4 regions of the Lysinibacillus sp. 54212 genome follow, and region 1 is predicted to be linked to each of the others. Evidence: riboswitches for the same ligand, from Rfam matches in the RefSeq annotation. Region 1 holds a riboswitch; each other region holds the start of a gene.

The links. A riboswitch is a leader RNA that binds a small molecule or an ion and turns the genes downstream of it on or off. The one in region 1 is predicted to bind S-adenosylmethionine.
Region 2: it holds a riboswitch for S-adenosylmethionine, as region 1 does, so the genes downstream of both, V4T18_RS13825 (bifunctional homocysteine S-methyltransferase/methylenetetrahydrofolate reductase) here and metA (homoserine O-acetyltransferase MetA) in region 1, are expected to answer to the same signal.
Region 3: it holds a riboswitch for S-adenosylmethionine, as region 1 does, so the genes downstream of both, V4T18_RS09865 (methionine ABC transporter ATP-binding protein) here and metA (homoserine O-acetyltransferase MetA) in region 1, are expected to answer to the same signal.
Region 4: it holds a riboswitch for S-adenosylmethionine, as region 1 does, so the genes downstream of both, metK (methionine adenosyltransferase) here and metA (homoserine O-acetyltransferase MetA) in region 1, are expected to answer to the same signal.

Annotation. Positions count from the first base shown of each region.
Region 1 is NZ_JBAFWZ010000001.1:254,620-258,904, forward strand. It holds gene asnB (asparagine synthase (glutamine-hydrolyzing)) at 1-326, shown strand, start outside; gene V4T18_RS01205 (DUF1835 domain-containing protein) at 408-1,451, shown strand; SAM riboswitch class I at 1,588-1,694, shown strand; gene metA (homoserine O-acetyltransferase MetA) at 1,790-2,728, shown strand; gene V4T18_RS01215 (GNAT family N-acetyltransferase) at 2,826-3,356, shown strand; gene V4T18_RS01220 (hypothetical protein) at 3,519-3,866, opposite strand; gene V4T18_RS01225 (YczE/YyaS/YitT family protein) at 3,892-4,285, opposite strand, start outside.
Region 2 is NZ_JBAFWZ010000021.1:38,359-42,643, reverse strand. It holds gene V4T18_RS13835 (globin-coupled sensor protein) at 1-539, shown strand, start outside; gene hemG (protoporphyrinogen oxidase) at 668-2,053, shown strand; SAM riboswitch class I at 2,152-2,255, shown strand; gene V4T18_RS13825 (bifunctional homocysteine S-methyltransferase/methylenetetrahydrofolate reductase) at 2,363-4,207, shown strand; gene metH (methionine synthase) at 4,200-4,285, shown strand, end outside.
Region 3 is NZ_JBAFWZ010000011.1:78,199-82,483, forward strand. It holds gene V4T18_RS09860 (methionine ABC transporter permease) at 1-585, opposite strand, end outside; gene V4T18_RS09865 (methionine ABC transporter ATP-binding protein) at 578-1,603, opposite strand; SAM riboswitch class I at 1,696-1,799, opposite strand; gene V4T18_RS09870 (thioredoxin family protein) at 1,862-2,164, opposite strand; gene V4T18_RS09875 (toprim domain-containing protein) at 2,176-2,502, opposite strand; gene gcvH (glycine cleavage system protein GcvH) at 2,578-2,958, opposite strand; gene V4T18_RS09885 (arsenate reductase family protein) at 3,039-3,395, opposite strand; gene V4T18_RS09890 (acyl-CoA dehydrogenase family protein) at 3,819-4,285, opposite strand, start outside.
Region 4 is NZ_JBAFWZ010000014.1:61,710-65,994, forward strand. It holds gene V4T18_RS11460 (gamma carbonic anhydrase) at 1-431, shown strand, start outside; gene V4T18_RS11465 (hypothetical protein) at 610-732, opposite strand; gene metK (methionine adenosyltransferase) at 1,207-2,403, opposite strand; SAM riboswitch class I at 2,643-2,762, opposite strand; gene pckA (phosphoenolpyruvate carboxykinase (ATP)) at 2,963-4,285, shown strand, end outside.

The DNA of each region.
Region 1 (4,285 bases):
ATGGTACTCAAAAAAGTGACACAAAATATGCCCTACGACAAGCTGCGTTGAATGAACTCCCTGAAGATTGGGCAAAACGAACGAAACTTGGATTTCCGGTCCCTATTCGTCACTGGCTACGTCACGAAAAGTATTACAATTTTGTAAAAGAAACCTTTCAAAAAGAGTATGTTAATGAATTTTTTAATCAAGACGACCTTATATACTACTTAGATCTCCATTATCACAATAAAGCAAATAAGGCGCGTCATATTTGGACAGTTTATATCTTTTGTATTTGGTATGAGCAATTCTTTGCTGAAAATATTAACAAGGAATATAATTAATGGTAAATCACTTCCGTAAAGTGAGGCAAAGAAATGCTATTTTTAAACAGCAAAACCAATTATCCATTTTTTTATTTTCTTTTGGAACAAAACATTGTACTCGTGTATGAATTCAAAACCCAAAATTATATAACACAGCTAGACTTTATCAATTTAATCTCACTATATGAAATACATACTGAAGATGAGTTTGATCAGTTTAATCATGAAAATTATAATCCAATGGCTGGAGGGGTTTATTTAGAGCTAGAGGATACTAATCAAATGGTAGCTGAAATCAACAACAAAATTCAAAAACAACGTGCAAATTTCCAATCCCTTCAACAAGGACCGATTCACCTTGTGATGTCAGAATCAGCAGCAGGATCTTTACGCGTAGGGCTACCTAGACCTAAGACAGTTATTGGTATACCAGATTCCTTTGACAGTGGTCCGTTGTGGCAGCTCGATAAAAAAACAGGTTTAATGTTACGAAATGAATGGCTATATGACCATATCAATGACGAGCAAGAGGACGGAGAATATTTAAATCGTTTCAACAGAGCATTACGTCAAATGGAGGATATTTCAACAAACGTCCCAATCTTTATTTGGTATAGCGATAATGAGGATGAACAGGTAGGTTTTCGCTTTATTCTCTACTTATTAAAGGAAAAGGGAAATGATATTTTTCTAATGAATACTACGGAACTTTATAGGGAAGTAGGGCAGCCTATTTTCCATACAAGTCAAATGGATTCCGACAATCTAAGACTACTTTTTGAAAACAACTCCAGGTGCAAACCATTATCAGAAAAACAATTACTTCGATTTCATGCAGAATGGGAGGAGCTTGCCGAAACAGATGGACTCCTACGTATATGGGATGGCGGTAATATACAGCATGTATCAGAGAATTATTATGACTCATATATCATTGAATCAGTCAAAAAGCTCCATAAGAAACAAGGACAGCTAGATTGGATTAGGACTGCAAAGCTCCTTGAAGAACTGCTGCAAGATATGAAAATATCTAAAAATATTTTCTATTTAGAATACCGAATCAGGCATTTAATCAATAATGGACTTCTAGAGTTAAAAGGAATACCAAAATCAATGAGACACTATAGTATAAAGCTTCGGTGAATTGATTTAGTTATAGATGCCTCTAATACGCTGACTTTGGCGGTAATCCACTCAAATGATGATGTTACTGCGAGAAATATTTGAGTGAATTGTTGAAAAATTCACATTGCTGTGATACAATCTATCTAATTTAATAGTCTTATCAAGAGAAGCTGAGGGACTTGGCCCTTTGACGCTTCAGCAACCTCTAACCGTGTTAGAAAGGTGCTACTTCCAGCAAGGTATTTCCTTGAAAGATAAGAGCGAGTAACGTTAAACCTCTCATTCTTATACTGGAATGAGAGGTTTTTTAATGGTTAGCTTTGTATATTTGATAGACGAGAAATGGGGGATCAGCATTGCCAATCAATATTCCGAAGCAATTACCGGCTGGCGAGCATTTACGACAAGAGAAAATTTTCGTGATGGAGGAGGACCGCGCGAAAACACAGCAAATTCGTCCACTAAATATATTAGTGTGCAACTTAATGCCAGAAAAAGAGAAAACGGAGTTGCAATTATTACGGTTATTAGGAAATACACCACTGCAAGTCAATATTACTTTTTTAAATACAGCTACATATGAATCAAAAAATGTATCTAAATCTCATCTGGAGCTTTTCTATAAAACATTCGATGAAATAAAACATCGTCGCTTCGATGGCATGATTATTACTGGAGCACCCGTAGAGCGGATGGAGTTTGAAGAAGTATTATACTGGCAAGAAATCACAACGATTATGGATTGGGCTAAAGTAAACGTAACGTCTATTATGTATATTTGTTGGGGAGCTCAGGCAGCGTTATACCATCAGTTCAATATTGGTAAATACGAGCTACCGAAAAAATGCTCTGGTGTTTATTCTCACGTTATTACCGATTTAACTGTAGATTTAGTCCGAGGATTTAGTGATGAATACGTAGCTCCGCATTCTCGTCATACATCGGTTTCTATTGATGAGGTTCGTGCGCATCCAGACTTACACTTATTAAGCTATTCTGACGATGCAGGCGTGTTTATTGTTCAGTCGAAGGATAATAAGCATATTATGATTACCGGACATTTAGAATATGATGCTACTACGTTGCGTGATGAGTATGAGCGAGATATTGCAAAGACAGATAATGTGGAAATGCCTGTGAACTATTTCCCAAATAATGACCCAGCACAAGAGCCAAAAAACACATGGCGTGCTCATTCACACTTGCTGTTCTACAACTGGTTAAACTACTATGTATATCAAGAAACACCATATAAATGGGATTTTGTTGAAGAAAATATTGAATTTCATATTTAAGAAATACCGCATGGCAGAAAGATATGTCATGCGGTTTTAATCCTTTTTACAAGCAGTATAACGAAGGTTACTATTAAAATAACAAAGGATGATGTATATGTTTCCAATCTTAGAGACAGAAAGACTTTTGCTGAGAGAAATCACAGAGCACGACACACAAGTAATTTTTAACCTCTTTTCCAATGATGCTATTACACGATTTTATGGCCAGGATAATTTAACACTTATAGAGCAAGCCGAGCAATTTGTTCACTTTTTCGCTAAGAGCTACAAGGAGAAGCGCGGTATGAGATGGGGGATAGAATTAAAGGGACAAAAAGGCATAATCGGTACTATAGGCTATAATCATTATTCCCCGAAGCACAAAAGAGCTGAAATAGGCTATGAATTACATCCAGATTATTGGGGATACGGCTACGCTAAGGAGGCTGTATTAAAGGCTATCTCATATGGATTTAGCGAATTAGGCTTAACAAGAATAGGAGCTATTGTATTTCTTGAAAATGATAGCTCTAACCATTTATTAAAATCCATTGGTTTTCAACAAGAGGGTATATTAAAAGCATATATGTATCAGAACGGCCAAGCTTATGACACTTACATTTATTCATTGTTAAATGAGAATTAACGAAAGGAAAATCCAATGACCACTTCATTTTTAATTATTCTTCCTATTGTTTTTACGATTTTTATCGTTGCTTCCTGTTTTGCATTTTACAAGTTTCGTCATTTTTTCTCACGAGGTCAATAAAACAAGGTAGCACTCACATATTGTGGGGGCTACCTTGTTTTAAACTAATTTAGAGAGTAAATCTTGAGAAGGTGCAGCGTCTAGATCACCATTGTTTGCTGCCTTCCCCAATAATCTTAGGAAGGTCTGTTTCATCTCTGTATTTAACGCCTCTAAATCAAACACATCAAACTTGCATTTTGAGAGAGGTATCGTTTCGGATTCACTAAATCCATCCTTATAAAATAGATTCCAAGTAATGTACTCACCGTCATCATCAATTCCAATCGAGCACGTGAGCAAAAAGTTTTCAGCAGTTGCCTCTGCTACAACTTCCTCATAAAAATCCTCATCTTCTAATAGCGCATGTAAATTGTCAAAAGCTTTGGATGTTACAATCGTTATCATCACGTCAACTCCTCTGTTACCATACTTAATTATAAGCAGAGCTTTCCTTACCCGTCAAAGCAAAGAATAGCTTTTCATTAATTTTCAGCGCCCATTGAACAATCGGTCCGAGTCCAAAAGACATAATAACTGTACCAACCCCAATCGGACCACCTAGTAAGAAACCAATAATTGCTACGAGAACTTCCATTGTCGTTCGTGCCTGACCAACACTCCAGCCAAGCTTATGTGAAAGTAGTAGCATTAAAGCATCACGTGGTCCTACACCGAGGTTTGCCACAATATACATCCCACAGCCAAAACCTAGCAACAATAAGCCAATACAAAATGACAGTAATTGTGGGAGGAATCCCGTAAAAGGGGGTAAGATAGCATTAAAAATATCAATAAAAATGCCCGCTAAAAACATATCAAGAAAT
Region 2 (4,285 bases), on a different contig from region 1:
AACAGTCAGAGACGATGCAATCGATTATTATGTCTGTAGATCAAATTGGCGATGATGTTCATAGCCTAGCGGACAATGCAAAGCAAATGGAAGGTATTATGGCAATTGTGACGAACATTGCTGATCAAACGAATTTGCTTGCTTTAAATGCGGCTATTGAAGCAGCACGAGCAGGGGAATTCGGAAAAGGATTTGCTGTTGTGGCGCAGGAGGTACGTAAATTAGCTGAGCAAACACGCGCCTCGACATCAACTGTTGAGGAGCTTTTGCATAATACGAACGAGCAAACGAATAAACTAAAAGGTTCGTTAGGTACAATTCAAGCCTCTGTTCAAGTGGGGAAGGATAGTATGGAGCAGTCCTCTCAGCAATTTTCGGAAATCCTACAATCAGTATGTGATTCTAAGCAACAAAACAGTCTAATCCAACAAGAAGTTGAGCTAATCAATGCTATTGTGCAGGAGTTAGGTGTTGCATTCGATGAAGTAACCCGTTCAGCGGATCGACTAGCTACTGTTGCACAGGAATTAAATCATTAAAGGGATGTTCAGAAAGTTTTCACTTTCTGGTCATCCTTTTCTTTTTTGTAAAAGAAGTCACACGTATTATGAAAGAAAAGAGTTTATACTATTCGTAGAACAATTATGTATGTATAGGAGTTGTAGTTATGAAAACAGTTGTTGTTGTTGTTGGTGGAGGTATTACAGGATTATGTACGATGCACTATTTGAAACGACAAATGAGCGAGCAAGGGAAAGATGCACGACTAATTTTGATTGAGCGAAATGAATACCTAGGTGGGAAAATCCATTCAGAGCAGGTAGAGGGCTTTATTATGGAAACGGGTGCTGATTCAATCGTTGCACGACATCCTGGAGTACTAGAGCTAGTTCGTGAGCTAGACTTTGAAGATGAGCTTGTTTATAACGAAACGGGTATTTCCTATATTCATACAAATAATGAGCTACATGCAATACCTGCTGGTTCGACGTTTGGTATTCCGATGAGTAGTGAGTCACTGCATGCTAGTACGCTTATTTCTGAGGAAGGGAAAGCACGAGCTCTACAAGAATTAACAATGCCCAATACGAATTTCACAAAGGAAAGTTCGATTGGTGAGTTTTTAGAATACTTTTTAGGTGAGGAAATCGTTCGTAAGCAAATTGCCCCTGTGCTAGCGGGTGTTTATTCGGGTGATCTTTACAGCCTATCCCTAGCTTCTACCCTGCCGTATTTAGTCGATTATAAAAATGACTATGGCAGTATCATTAAAGGGTTTGAAGCGAATCGTGCTCAATTTGAAAAGGCTGCTAATAAAAAGTTTATCTCCTTTCGAAAAGGCTTATCGTCATTAATTGATCGATTAGAGGAGACGTTGCCAGAAGTTGAATTTTGGAAAAATGCAGATACACAAAAGATTACGCAGAATGGCGATCAGTATGAGGTTATAGTAAACAATGAAATGATTTTAGCCGATGTGGTTGTTCTGGCGGTTCCGAATGAAACCGTGAAGGCGGTACTAGTGGATGAAGAGTTAGATACGAGTTTAAGTAAGTTTACGACAGCATCCGCAATTACGATGTACCTTGGCTTTCTTGTTCCTGATGCTATCCTGCCAGCAGACGGTACAGGCTTTATCGTTTCTCACAATAGTGACCTTTCGTGCGATGCGTCAACGTGGACAAGTAGAAAGTGGAAGCATACGTCGGGAGATGGGAATCTTTTAGTTCGACTATTTTATAAAAATAGTAATCCTCGTTACGAGGAATTTGCAGCTATGTCTGATGAGGAGTTAACGAAGGTAGCCTGTGAGGATATTCGACTAAGCCTAGGCATCGATGCAAAGCCAACCGTAGTTAATATAACAAAATGGATTGGTCAGATGCCACGTTATGATTTAGCGCATAATGAAGCGTTATCCGTTTTACTAGCAGATTTAGAGGAGCGATACCCTAATGTACTAGTAGCTGGATGCTCCTATTTTGGTGTAGGTATTGGCGCATGTATTCAAAATGGAAAGCAAACTGCAGAGAGAATTATAACGACTATTTAAAGAAATATTACATGAAACCGCTTTACTTAAGTAAATGGTCTTGACGTTCTATTCATATAGCGATATGATTCTTTTAATTATTGACAAAATTCATATAATTCTTATCAAGAGAAGCTGAGGGACTGGCCCGATGAAGCTTCAGCAACCAACGCAGCTTGCGCCAGGTGCTAAATCCAGCCGGCATTTGCCGTAAAGATGAGAAGGGACTCGTAGTATAAAGCCTTCTTGTAGAAAAGAAGGCTTTTTCTTGTACTGAGAAAAGTGCTCATAAGAATACATAACCTATTTGGTAGAGAGAGAGGGACTTTCATGGGATTGCTTGAAGCTTTACAAACGCGCGTACTTACAGCGGACGGTGCGATTGGAACACTACTTTATTCATATGGCTTGGATTATTGTCATGAAGAAATGAATGTGACTAAGCCGGAAATTGTTCAAAAAATTCATGAGCAATATATCGAAGCTGGTGCAGATATTATTCAAACGAATACATACGGTGCCAATTCTATTAAACTAGCTCGTTACGGCTATGAAGGACGTGTGAGGGAGTTTAACGAGGCGGCTGTTTGTATTGCTAAACGTGCAGCGGCAGGTAAAGACGTCTTTGTCTTAGGCACAATTGGTGGTATTCGAGGGATTCGTAAAAGTGATGCAACTTTAGAGGAGATTGTGTCTGCTATTCGTGAGCAAGCAGAGGTACTCATTGTTGGTGAAGTGGATGGCATTTTACTTGAGACGTTTTATGATGTAGAAGAGATTCGAGCGGCTGTCACAACGGTGCGTCAATTAACCGATTTACCAATCATTGCGCAAGTTTCTATGCATGAGCCGGGTATATTGCAGGGCGGTATTTCATTCTGTGACGTGTTAACTGAACTTGAAGCGCTCGGAGCTGATATTGTAGGAAGTAATTGTCGTCTCGGACCATTCCATACAATTCAAGCTTTTGAAAAAGTAAATTTACCCAGTAAAGCGTTTTTATCGGCTTCTCCGAATGCTTCTCTGTTAGATGTAGAGGATGGCCGTGTGGTATATGAATCAGAGGCGGATTATTTTGCGCGAGCAGCAGAGGAATTAGTGAAGCAGGGGGTTCGTTTAATCGGCGGCTGCTGCGGAACAACACCAAAGCATATTGAAGAAACGAAAAAACGATTAGCCAATAGTAAGCCGATAACAGAAAAAGAGGCGCGCCCTGGTAAAACAGAATTTGTGCGTATGCCTGAGCCTCGTAAATACGAGCCCTTACATGAAAAGGCGAAGCGTGAGCGCTCTGTTATTGTAGAGTTGGATACACCTAGACATTTAGAGATTGACGGATTTATTACAGGAGCAAAAGAGCTGTATGAAAATGGTGCGGACGTCATTATGATGGCGGATAACTCACTTGCCTCTCCGCGTATAAGTAACATTGCGATGTCAGCGTTACTTGTACAGGAAGGCGTTCGTGTTTTACCTCATTTAACTTGCCGTGATCGAAACTTAATCGGTTTACAATCACATTTAATGGGATTAAACGCACTTGAGCTCCACGATATTTTAGTTATTACAGGAGACCCAACAAAGGTAGGGGATTTCCCAGGGGCGACAAGTGTTTATGATGTTTCCTCGATGGAGCTCATGTCGATGATTAAGGGATTAAATGAAGGAATTTCATTCTCAGGGAAGCCGCTTCGTAAAAAGGCGAACTTCTCGGTAGCTGGAGCGTTTAATCCGAATGTCCGTGTTGTGTCACGTGCAGTTGATCGTTTAGAGAAGAAGCTAGAGCATGGCTGTGATTATTTTATTTCTCAGCCTGTTTATTCAAAAGAAAAAATTGAAGAAATTTATGAGGCGACAAAGCATTTAGAAGCACCTATCTATATTGGTATTATGCCACTCACATCATTTAGAAGCGCGGAATTCTTGCATCATGAGGTACCGGGCATCAAGCTTTCAGAGGAAGTATTAGCCCGAATGGAGGCGTGTGGTGATGATAAGGAGAAGGCGACTGCTGAAGGGGTTGCTATCGCGAAGGAATTACTAGATACAGCCTGCCAATACTTTAATGGAATCTATTTAATTACACCGTTTTTACGATATGATATGACGTTGCAGCTGATGGATTATGTGAAGGAGCTGGACGCGCAAAATAAAGGAGTACAATTTAATGCCTAACCACTCAATATACGAACAACTTGAAAAAAGAATTTTAATTATTGATGGAGCAATGGGAACAATGCTTCAAAATGAAAA
Region 3 (4,285 bases), on a different contig from region 1:
TAACGTTACATCAGTGCGAGTACGCATAAACCCTTCTATATATGCTAGGTTCCCTAAGCCACCAGCACCGATTACACCAGCCATTGCCGTATAACCAACAAGTGCAACGGCTGTTACTGTAATACCTGAAATTAGAGCTGGTAAACTTTCAGGAAGTAAAACTTTAAAAATAATTGTCGATGTTTTAGCGCCCATTGAACGCGCTGCCTCAATGACACCTTTATCAATTTCACGAAGCGCAATCAATACCATTCGTGCATAGAAGGGTGCAGCACCAATAATTAAGGCTGGTAGGGCTGCGTTTGTTCCACGAATCGTCCCGATTAAAAGCTTCGTAAATGGAATCAGTAAAATAATCAATACGATAAATGGAATTGATCTGAAAATATTTACGATTGAGCCCGTTAAAAAGTTAACAAGCTTATTTGCCCATATTTGATTTGGACTCGTTAAAAATAAGATAACCCCAATTGCCAATCCTAAAATAAATGTCGCTACTGTTGAAATGGCTGTCATATAAATTGTTTGATACGTAGCCTCAGCCATCGTATCCCAGTTCACATTCGGAAATAATTGATTAAGCATGCTCAATCACCTCCGTTTGAATTTCATGCCTCTTAAGAATCTGTAAAGCTATATCAACTTTGCTTTCATCACCATCTATATGAACAATTAATGTCCCGTAAGGTCCGCTCGTTGTATGTGAAATCGTTCCGTGTACGATATTAACATCCACACCATACTGCTGAATGATTTGCGAAATAATTGGCTGCTCTGTTTGTTGACCAATAAATGTTACTTTTACAAGCTTACCTGAAGGGTAATTGGCTAAGATTTGCTCGATAGACTCCTTCGTATCGCTTGTACCAGAAACCTGTGAAACAAATTTTTTCGTTATCTGTGCCTGTGGATTTTGGAATACGTGTAGAACATCTCCAGACTCTACTACCTTTCCAGCCTCCATAACAGCTACACGATGACATACTTTGCGAATCACGTGCATTTCGTGTGTAATAAGCACAATCGTTAATCCTAGACGTTTATTAATATCTAGCAGCAGCTCTAAAATTGAATCAGTTGTCTCAGGATCAAGTGCTGATGTTGCTTCGTCACAGAGTAGTACCTCTGGATTATTAGCAAGCGCTCGAGCAATACCGACACGCTGCTTTTGACCACCAGATAGCTGAGATGGATAAGCCTTACCACGACCAGCCAATCCGACTAATTCGATTAATTCCCCTACACGCTTTGATCGCTCCGCTTTTGGAACACCCGCAATTTCTAATGGGAACTCGATATTTTCCTCTACCGTACGTGACCACAATAAATTAAAGTGTTGGAAAATCATGCTTATTTTTTGCCGTGCTGCCCGAAGCTTACTGCCTGAAATTGCAGAAATATTTTGACCATTTACTACAACAGTCCCACTTGTCGGCTTCTCTAAACCATTTAACAGGCGAATCATTGTACTTTTTCCGGCACCACTGTAGCCGATAATGCCATAGATTTCTCCCTTTTGAATCTCTAAGCTTACCCCATCAACAGCCTTTAGCTCGCCGTTTTTCGTGCTGTAAACTTTCGTTATATTACTTAACTCAATCATAATTGACTCCTTTATAGTTTTAGACTTACTAAAAAAACCTTTCTACATAAGATAAGTAGAAAGGCTTTCGCACGAAAATATACGTTACCGTTCTCTCATCTTCCAAAGAATAACTTTGAGTGACTTGGCACCTTTTCACAATTGTGATGGTTGCCGGGCTTCGTAGGGCACTTCCCTCCACCGCTCTTAATAAGAGTAACAATATTAAATTTAGATTATTATGAATGTAAATGTACCATGCTTGCAATTGTCCGTCAATTACTTTTTCAATATTTCATACAAATTTAGTACGGATTGAAATGCATATACTTTTTGAGCTATTTCCCCATCCCGTGCAACAAGTAAACATGGGACACTTTCAATCTCGTTTTCATATGCTAAATCTTCCATAAAATTTAAATTCGCTTTCCCAACTGGGAGTAGTGGAAGAAGTTGCTCGACTACATCCATCATTTTAGAAGCCACCGCGCACGTGCCACACATTGGTGTGTATAAATAAAGTGCAGCTAACTCCTCATCCTCTACGACTCTCTCCCATTGTTGCTTTGTCCATTCTTTCAATTTTACTCATCCTATTTCATCATAAATTTTGCTTTACGGAGTATTTCTGTCAGTATGTCTGCTGGTGTTTTGGCAACCTCTAAATATTGCTTTGGTATCGTAAGTTGAGTTGCCTCACTGTAGCAGCGTTTCATCGTTTTGCGTAGCCGGTCACCAGATTTATCAGCATCAAATAATGTAAAAAGATCGCACTGCTCAAAGGGTTCAATAATATCAATTAATACTTCTTCATCTACTGTGCCATTCGTACAGACGATAGCCACATCCTCAGCAAATAGTGGGGCTATTTTTAATTTATCAGAGCGACCTTCAACAATTATACACTTTTCTGTATCCATGTGCTCCCCTCCTACTTTACGTTGCTTTCTAATTAAAAACGCCAAAACCCACTAACGGATTTTGACGTCTAAAGATTATTCTTGAATTAATTCTTCGTATGCTTCTGCAGATAGAAGTTCTTCAACTTCTGCTGGGTTCGAAAGCTCAACAACAATCATCCAAGCTTTTTCATATGGAGATTCGTTTACGAATTCTGGGTTATCAGAAAGCTCTTCATTTACTTCAACTACTTTACCTGAAACAGGTGCATATAATTCAGAGACAGTTTTAACAGATTCTACACTACCAAACGGCTCATTAATAGTTACTTCATCGCCTACTTCTGGAAGCTCTACGAACACGATATCGCCTAGTTCACTTTGAGCGAAATCTGTAATACCAATACGTACTTTTCCATCTTCATTTTTTACCCACTCATGTTCTTCTGAGTAGCGTAAATCTTTAGGAATACTCATCCAAAATCCCTCCAACTATATATATTACATTCACTTTTAGTTTGACATATTTCGTAGTTAAAAACAAGTTTCGATTACCTTTATTTCCACGATTCTAAGAAGTCAGACTCCTTAAAGCCAAGTGTAATTTTTTTACCGTCAGAAACTATTGGACGCTTAATTAACATACCATCCGAAGCTAGTAAATCTAGTTGCTCCTCCTCCGTCATATTGTCTAGCTTGTCCTTTAAGCCAAGCTCTCGATACTTTATTCCTGACGTATTAAAAAATTTCTTTAATGGTAAGCCACTTAGTTCATAGTATTCCTTTAGCTGCGCCTTTGTTGGCGTCTCATCTACAATATGAATTGCCTCGTAGGAAATATTATGTTGGTCTAACCATTTTTGAGCTTTTTTACATGTAGTGCATTTAGGATATTGAATTAATTTAAGTGACATGTCCGCTGCTCCTTTAATAATTATTTTCCCCTCTATTGTAGCGGATTTTGTCTAATATTGTTATTAAAAACAACATGCTTACTCAATTAATTAGATAGAATGGTGTACATTACTAATCACATTTTCACAAATTATACATTATTAAGATTCAGCACCATAAGTCGGGGTTGCTATATGCACCGCACACTGCACTCCGAGCGGACGCTTTCCGCAGGCTTGGCTTCAATCTCCTCGTTGCTCCTGACGCTACCGCTTTCGTCGCAAAATAAAATTTCACTACGTTACGTGTGCTAAAAATTGCAAAAAATAATTCCACCCCCATGAAAGCACGCTGCGTAACAGAAATCAACCCCAGTTTATGGTGAAGAGGCATTTTTATTCGATTAAAAAATCCAGGTGCAATGGGCACCTGGATTCTACATGTTACACTGTATATTTTTCAGCTTCGATTAATTTCGCTGAGGCTTCACGTTTTTTCGGGATTAGGTTATATGGGTTGTTACGCGTTAATTTACGTAGAGCTGATAACGTCATACGACCCGCGTCCCCTTCAACTGCCGCTAGGATTGTATCCTTTGCTTCCTTCTCGATTTCAGCAAAAGCTTCCTGACAGAAAATTTGTGTGTAAAGAATTTTTTGACCTGCTTTTTCTACTCCGTCACGCTCGATAGCTTTTTGAGTACGAAGCACTGCAGATTCCATAGCGTATAATTGGTTTGCAATGTTTGCAATGTTCACTAGCACCTCTTGTTCCACATCGAGCTTAGCACCAAATTTTTGTGCTGCTGTACCCGCTGCAAGAACACCAATTTTCTTTGCGTTCTTCACAAGATATTGTTCTTGTGCTAATGGCTCATCGCCAATTTCTTCAGGCATTAGCATTAATAACT
Region 4 (4,285 bases), on a different contig from region 1:
TCGGCTCAGATACAACGATTTGGTTTAACACTGTCATTCGTGGGGACGTTGCACCTACTATAATAGGAAATCGTGTAAGTATACAGGATTTAAGTTGCTTACATCAAAGCCCAAACAATCCGTTAATTATTGAAGATGAGGTAACAGTTGGGCATCAAGTAACCCTACATAGCTGCGTCATTCGCAAACGTGCATTAATTGGCATGGGGTCAATTATTCTAGATGGAGCCGAAATTGGAGAAGGCGCCTTTATCGGAGCCGGTAGCTTAGTACCTCCAGGTAAAAAAATCCCACCTAATTCACTTGCGATGGGGCGTCCTGCAAAGGTTGTTCGAGAAATTACTCCTGAAGACCGCGAAGATATGGATCGTATAGTACGAGAATACGTAGAAAAAGGGCAATATTATAAATCCCTGCAAGATAATAAGTAAACTATGGAACAAAAACTGCCGCTCCATGATCTGAGCAGCAGTTCAGAGTGTCGACAAACTCATTTTCATTGGAGTTTGCTAGAATTTTGTCCTAATAAAATAATCCATGAAAAACCGTTGATTTCCGTTCCAGGCGCTCCCTTTCCGCAGGCACGGCTTCGGGCCAACAGGACGTTGGTCAGGAAAACGTTGTCACATGATGTGACGATTTTAGTTTTCCTTCCTTTTGCGGACCGCCGCAAAAATGGATTTTCCGCTCGTGCTTTTCCTGCTGGAGTGTCGCGCCTTTCACTACAATCAACTACTATTGCTTAATGATAAGATATGCCGCTCTCTATTTATTAAAATGTTCCAGATGACGAATAAAAATAAAATCCATGACGTGAACAATTTGAAAAACTGGGATTTCAATAGCTTGTTTTTATCAATTTCATTTATCCGTTTGTCGGGAATAGGTTGGTGTTATTAACCTTTGGAAATTTTATTGAAATATATTGAAAAACTAGGCAAGCCCCGCCACGTAGACTTCTGTGGGATAGCGATAATGGAACGAAGGCTAAGATCGTCACGTCGTGTGACTACGCCTTCGTGACCAACATCGTGTTGCCCCGAGACCCCGCAGAATTTGCACTCTTGCAAATTTGAGGAGGCTCGGCGCTCGCCCACGAAAAGCGGAGTGGCGGGGCTTGCCGATTCAAAAAAAAACGGTTTATCGACAACCTAAAACTGCCGCTCCATGATCTGAGCGGCAGTTTTTGTGTTCAAATGAACATTCTTATAACTCAGCTTTTGCTCTTAAAGCATCGGCTTTATCTGTTTTTTCCCATGGTACATCTATATCTGTACGACCAAAGTGTCCGTAAGCCGCTGTTCCCTTATAGATTGGTCGACGTAGGTCAAGCATTTTAATAATGCCAGCAGGACGTAAATCGAATAATTCACGAATCCATTCTACAATTTTACTTTCTGCAACCTTCCCAGTACCAAATGTATCCACAGAAATAGACACAGGTCGTGCTACACCAATTGCATAAGCAAGCTGCACTTCAGCACGATCAGCCAGACCTGCTGCAACGATGTTTTTCGCTACATAACGAGCCGCGTATGCAGCCGAACGGTCAACCTTTGTTGCATCCTTACCTGAGAATGCGCCGCCACCGTGACGCGCATAACCACCGTATGTATCTACGATAATTTTACGACCTGTTAAACCAGCATCCCCTTTAGGTCCACCGATAACGAAGCGGCCTGTTGGATTGATAAAGTATTTTGTTTCTTCATCGATTAACTCTGCTGGTACGACTGGATTGATTACTACTGCTTTAATGTCTTTTTGGATTTGTTCAAGTGTAACGTCCTCATCATGCTGAGTTGATAATACAATTGTATCTACTCGAACTGGTTCGTTGTTTTCATCATACTCTACTGTCACCTGCGTTTTACCATCTGGACGTAGGTATGTTAGCTCACCCGTTTTACGTACCTCTGCTAAGCGACGTGCCAATTTATGTGCTAGGCTAATAGGTAATGGCATAAGCTCCGGTGTTTCATTACATGCATAACCAAACATTAAGCCTTGGTCACCAGCGCCGATCGCTTCTAATTGCTCATCAGACATTGAGCCTTCACGAGCCTCTAGCGCTTGATCAACACCCTGTGCTATATCTGGTGATTGCTCTCCTACAGCTACAAGTACAGCTAGATTTTCTGCATCAAAGCCGTATTTACCACGTGTGTAGCCAATTTCTGCAACAGTATCACGGATAATACCTTTCATATCAACATAAGTAGATGTAGTAATTTCACCTGAAACTAGTACAAGCCCAGTTGTTACAGTCGTTTCACACGCTACTCGTGCGTTTGGGTCCTCTGCTAAGATTGCATCTAAAATAGCATCTGAGATTTGGTCACAAATTTTATCTGGATGCCCTTCTGTTACACTTTCTGATGTAAACAATCGACGGTTTGTCATTTGTTTTCCTCCTATGATATCCTTGCAAAAATGCGCAATATTGATACGGTACTCATTACCCATGTAAGTCTACCCTTAAGGATTGAACTTCAAGCCCATTGCTAACTTTTACACGAGGATCTAGAAAGGTATATAATAATGAAAAAACTCAAATAAATAAGTTAATTCTTATTGTAAAACAAAAAAATCCCTTCGCTCATTTGTCATGAGGAAAGGAGTGTTCATGCCGTTACCTTTCACTCTTATCGTTCAAGGACATATCCTTGCATCAGGTTGGCACCAACACGTTATATGCTAGGCATATATTGCAGGTTGCCGGGTTTCATAGGGCCTGACCCTCCACCAACTCGGGATAAGAGTATCCGTTCAATTTCAAATAATACGTAATTTGCTGAAGGCTGTCAATATTTTTTGACGGAAATCTGAAATGTAAAAAAATCCACAAAAATAAATTTTGAATTAGTATAGATTATTTCAATCAATGTGTTATACTATTTTTGAATAAAAATAAAAGCCCTTTCAGTAGGGAACACTATACAAAAAGGATGGTATTTAATCGATGAATTCAGTAGAAATTAACAACGAACTGAAGGAATTATTAAGTGGAGCAAATGTTAACGTTCAACTTTCAGTACCACAATTAGTTGAGAAAGCAACTGCTCGTGGAGAAGCAATGTTAACTGTAGACGGTGCATTACGCGCTGAAACAGGAAAATACACTGGTCGTTCTCCTAAAGATAAATATATGGTTGAAGAAGAAAGCACAAAAGATAAAATTGACTGGGGTAAAGTAAACCGACCAATCTCAGCTGAAATTTTTGATAATTTATATGTAAAAGTCGTTAACTACTTAAAAGAGAAAGACGAGTTATTCGTATTCAAAGGATTTGCTGGTGCAGATAAAGACTCACAAGTTTCAATCCAAGTTGTAAACGAGTATGCTTGGCATAATCTTTTCTGTCATCAATTATTCATCCGTCCAACTGAAGCAGAGCTTGCTTCTCACGTTTCAGAATTTACAATCGTATCAGCACCTACATTCAAGGCTGATCCTGCTGTAGATGGCACAAACTCAGAAACATTTATTATCACTTCGATGGAAAAGAAAATCATTTTAATTGGTGGTACTGAATACGCTGGTGAAATGAAAAAATCTATTTTTGGTATTATGAACTACTTATTACCAGAGCAAGGTATTTTCCCAATGCACTGTTCTGCAAACGTTGGAGAAGCTGGTGATGTAGCTCTATTCTTCGGTTTATCAGGTACTGGTAAAACGACTTTATCAGCAGATAGCGATCGTAAGCTAATCGGTGATGACGAGCATGGCTGGTCTGATAATGGTGTATTCAACATTGAGGGTGGTTGCTATGCAAAAACAATCAACCTTTCTGCTGAAAAAGAACCAGAAATTTATAACGCTATTAAATTTGGTTCTGTTTTAGAAAACGTTGTTGTTCATCCAGAAACACGCGTTTGTGACTATGATGATGGTTCACTAACTGAAAATACTCGTGTAGCTTATCCGATTGACTACATTGAAAATATTGTATCACCATCGGTAGCAGGTCATCCAAAAACAATCGTATTCTTAACTGCGGATGCTTTTGGTGTGTTACCTCCAATCTCTAAATTAACTAAAGAGCAAGCAATGTATCACTTCTTAAGTGGCTTCACTTCAAAATTAGCTGGTACAGAGCGCGGTGTTACTGAGCCAGAACCAGTATTCTCTACATGCTTTGGTTCTCCATTCTTACCACTTCCTGCTACAGTATATGCTGAGCAATTAGGTAAGAAAATCGACGAGCATGGTGCACAAGTATTCCTAGTAAACACTGGCTGGACTGGTGGCGAATATGGTGTAGGTAGCCGTATGAAGCTT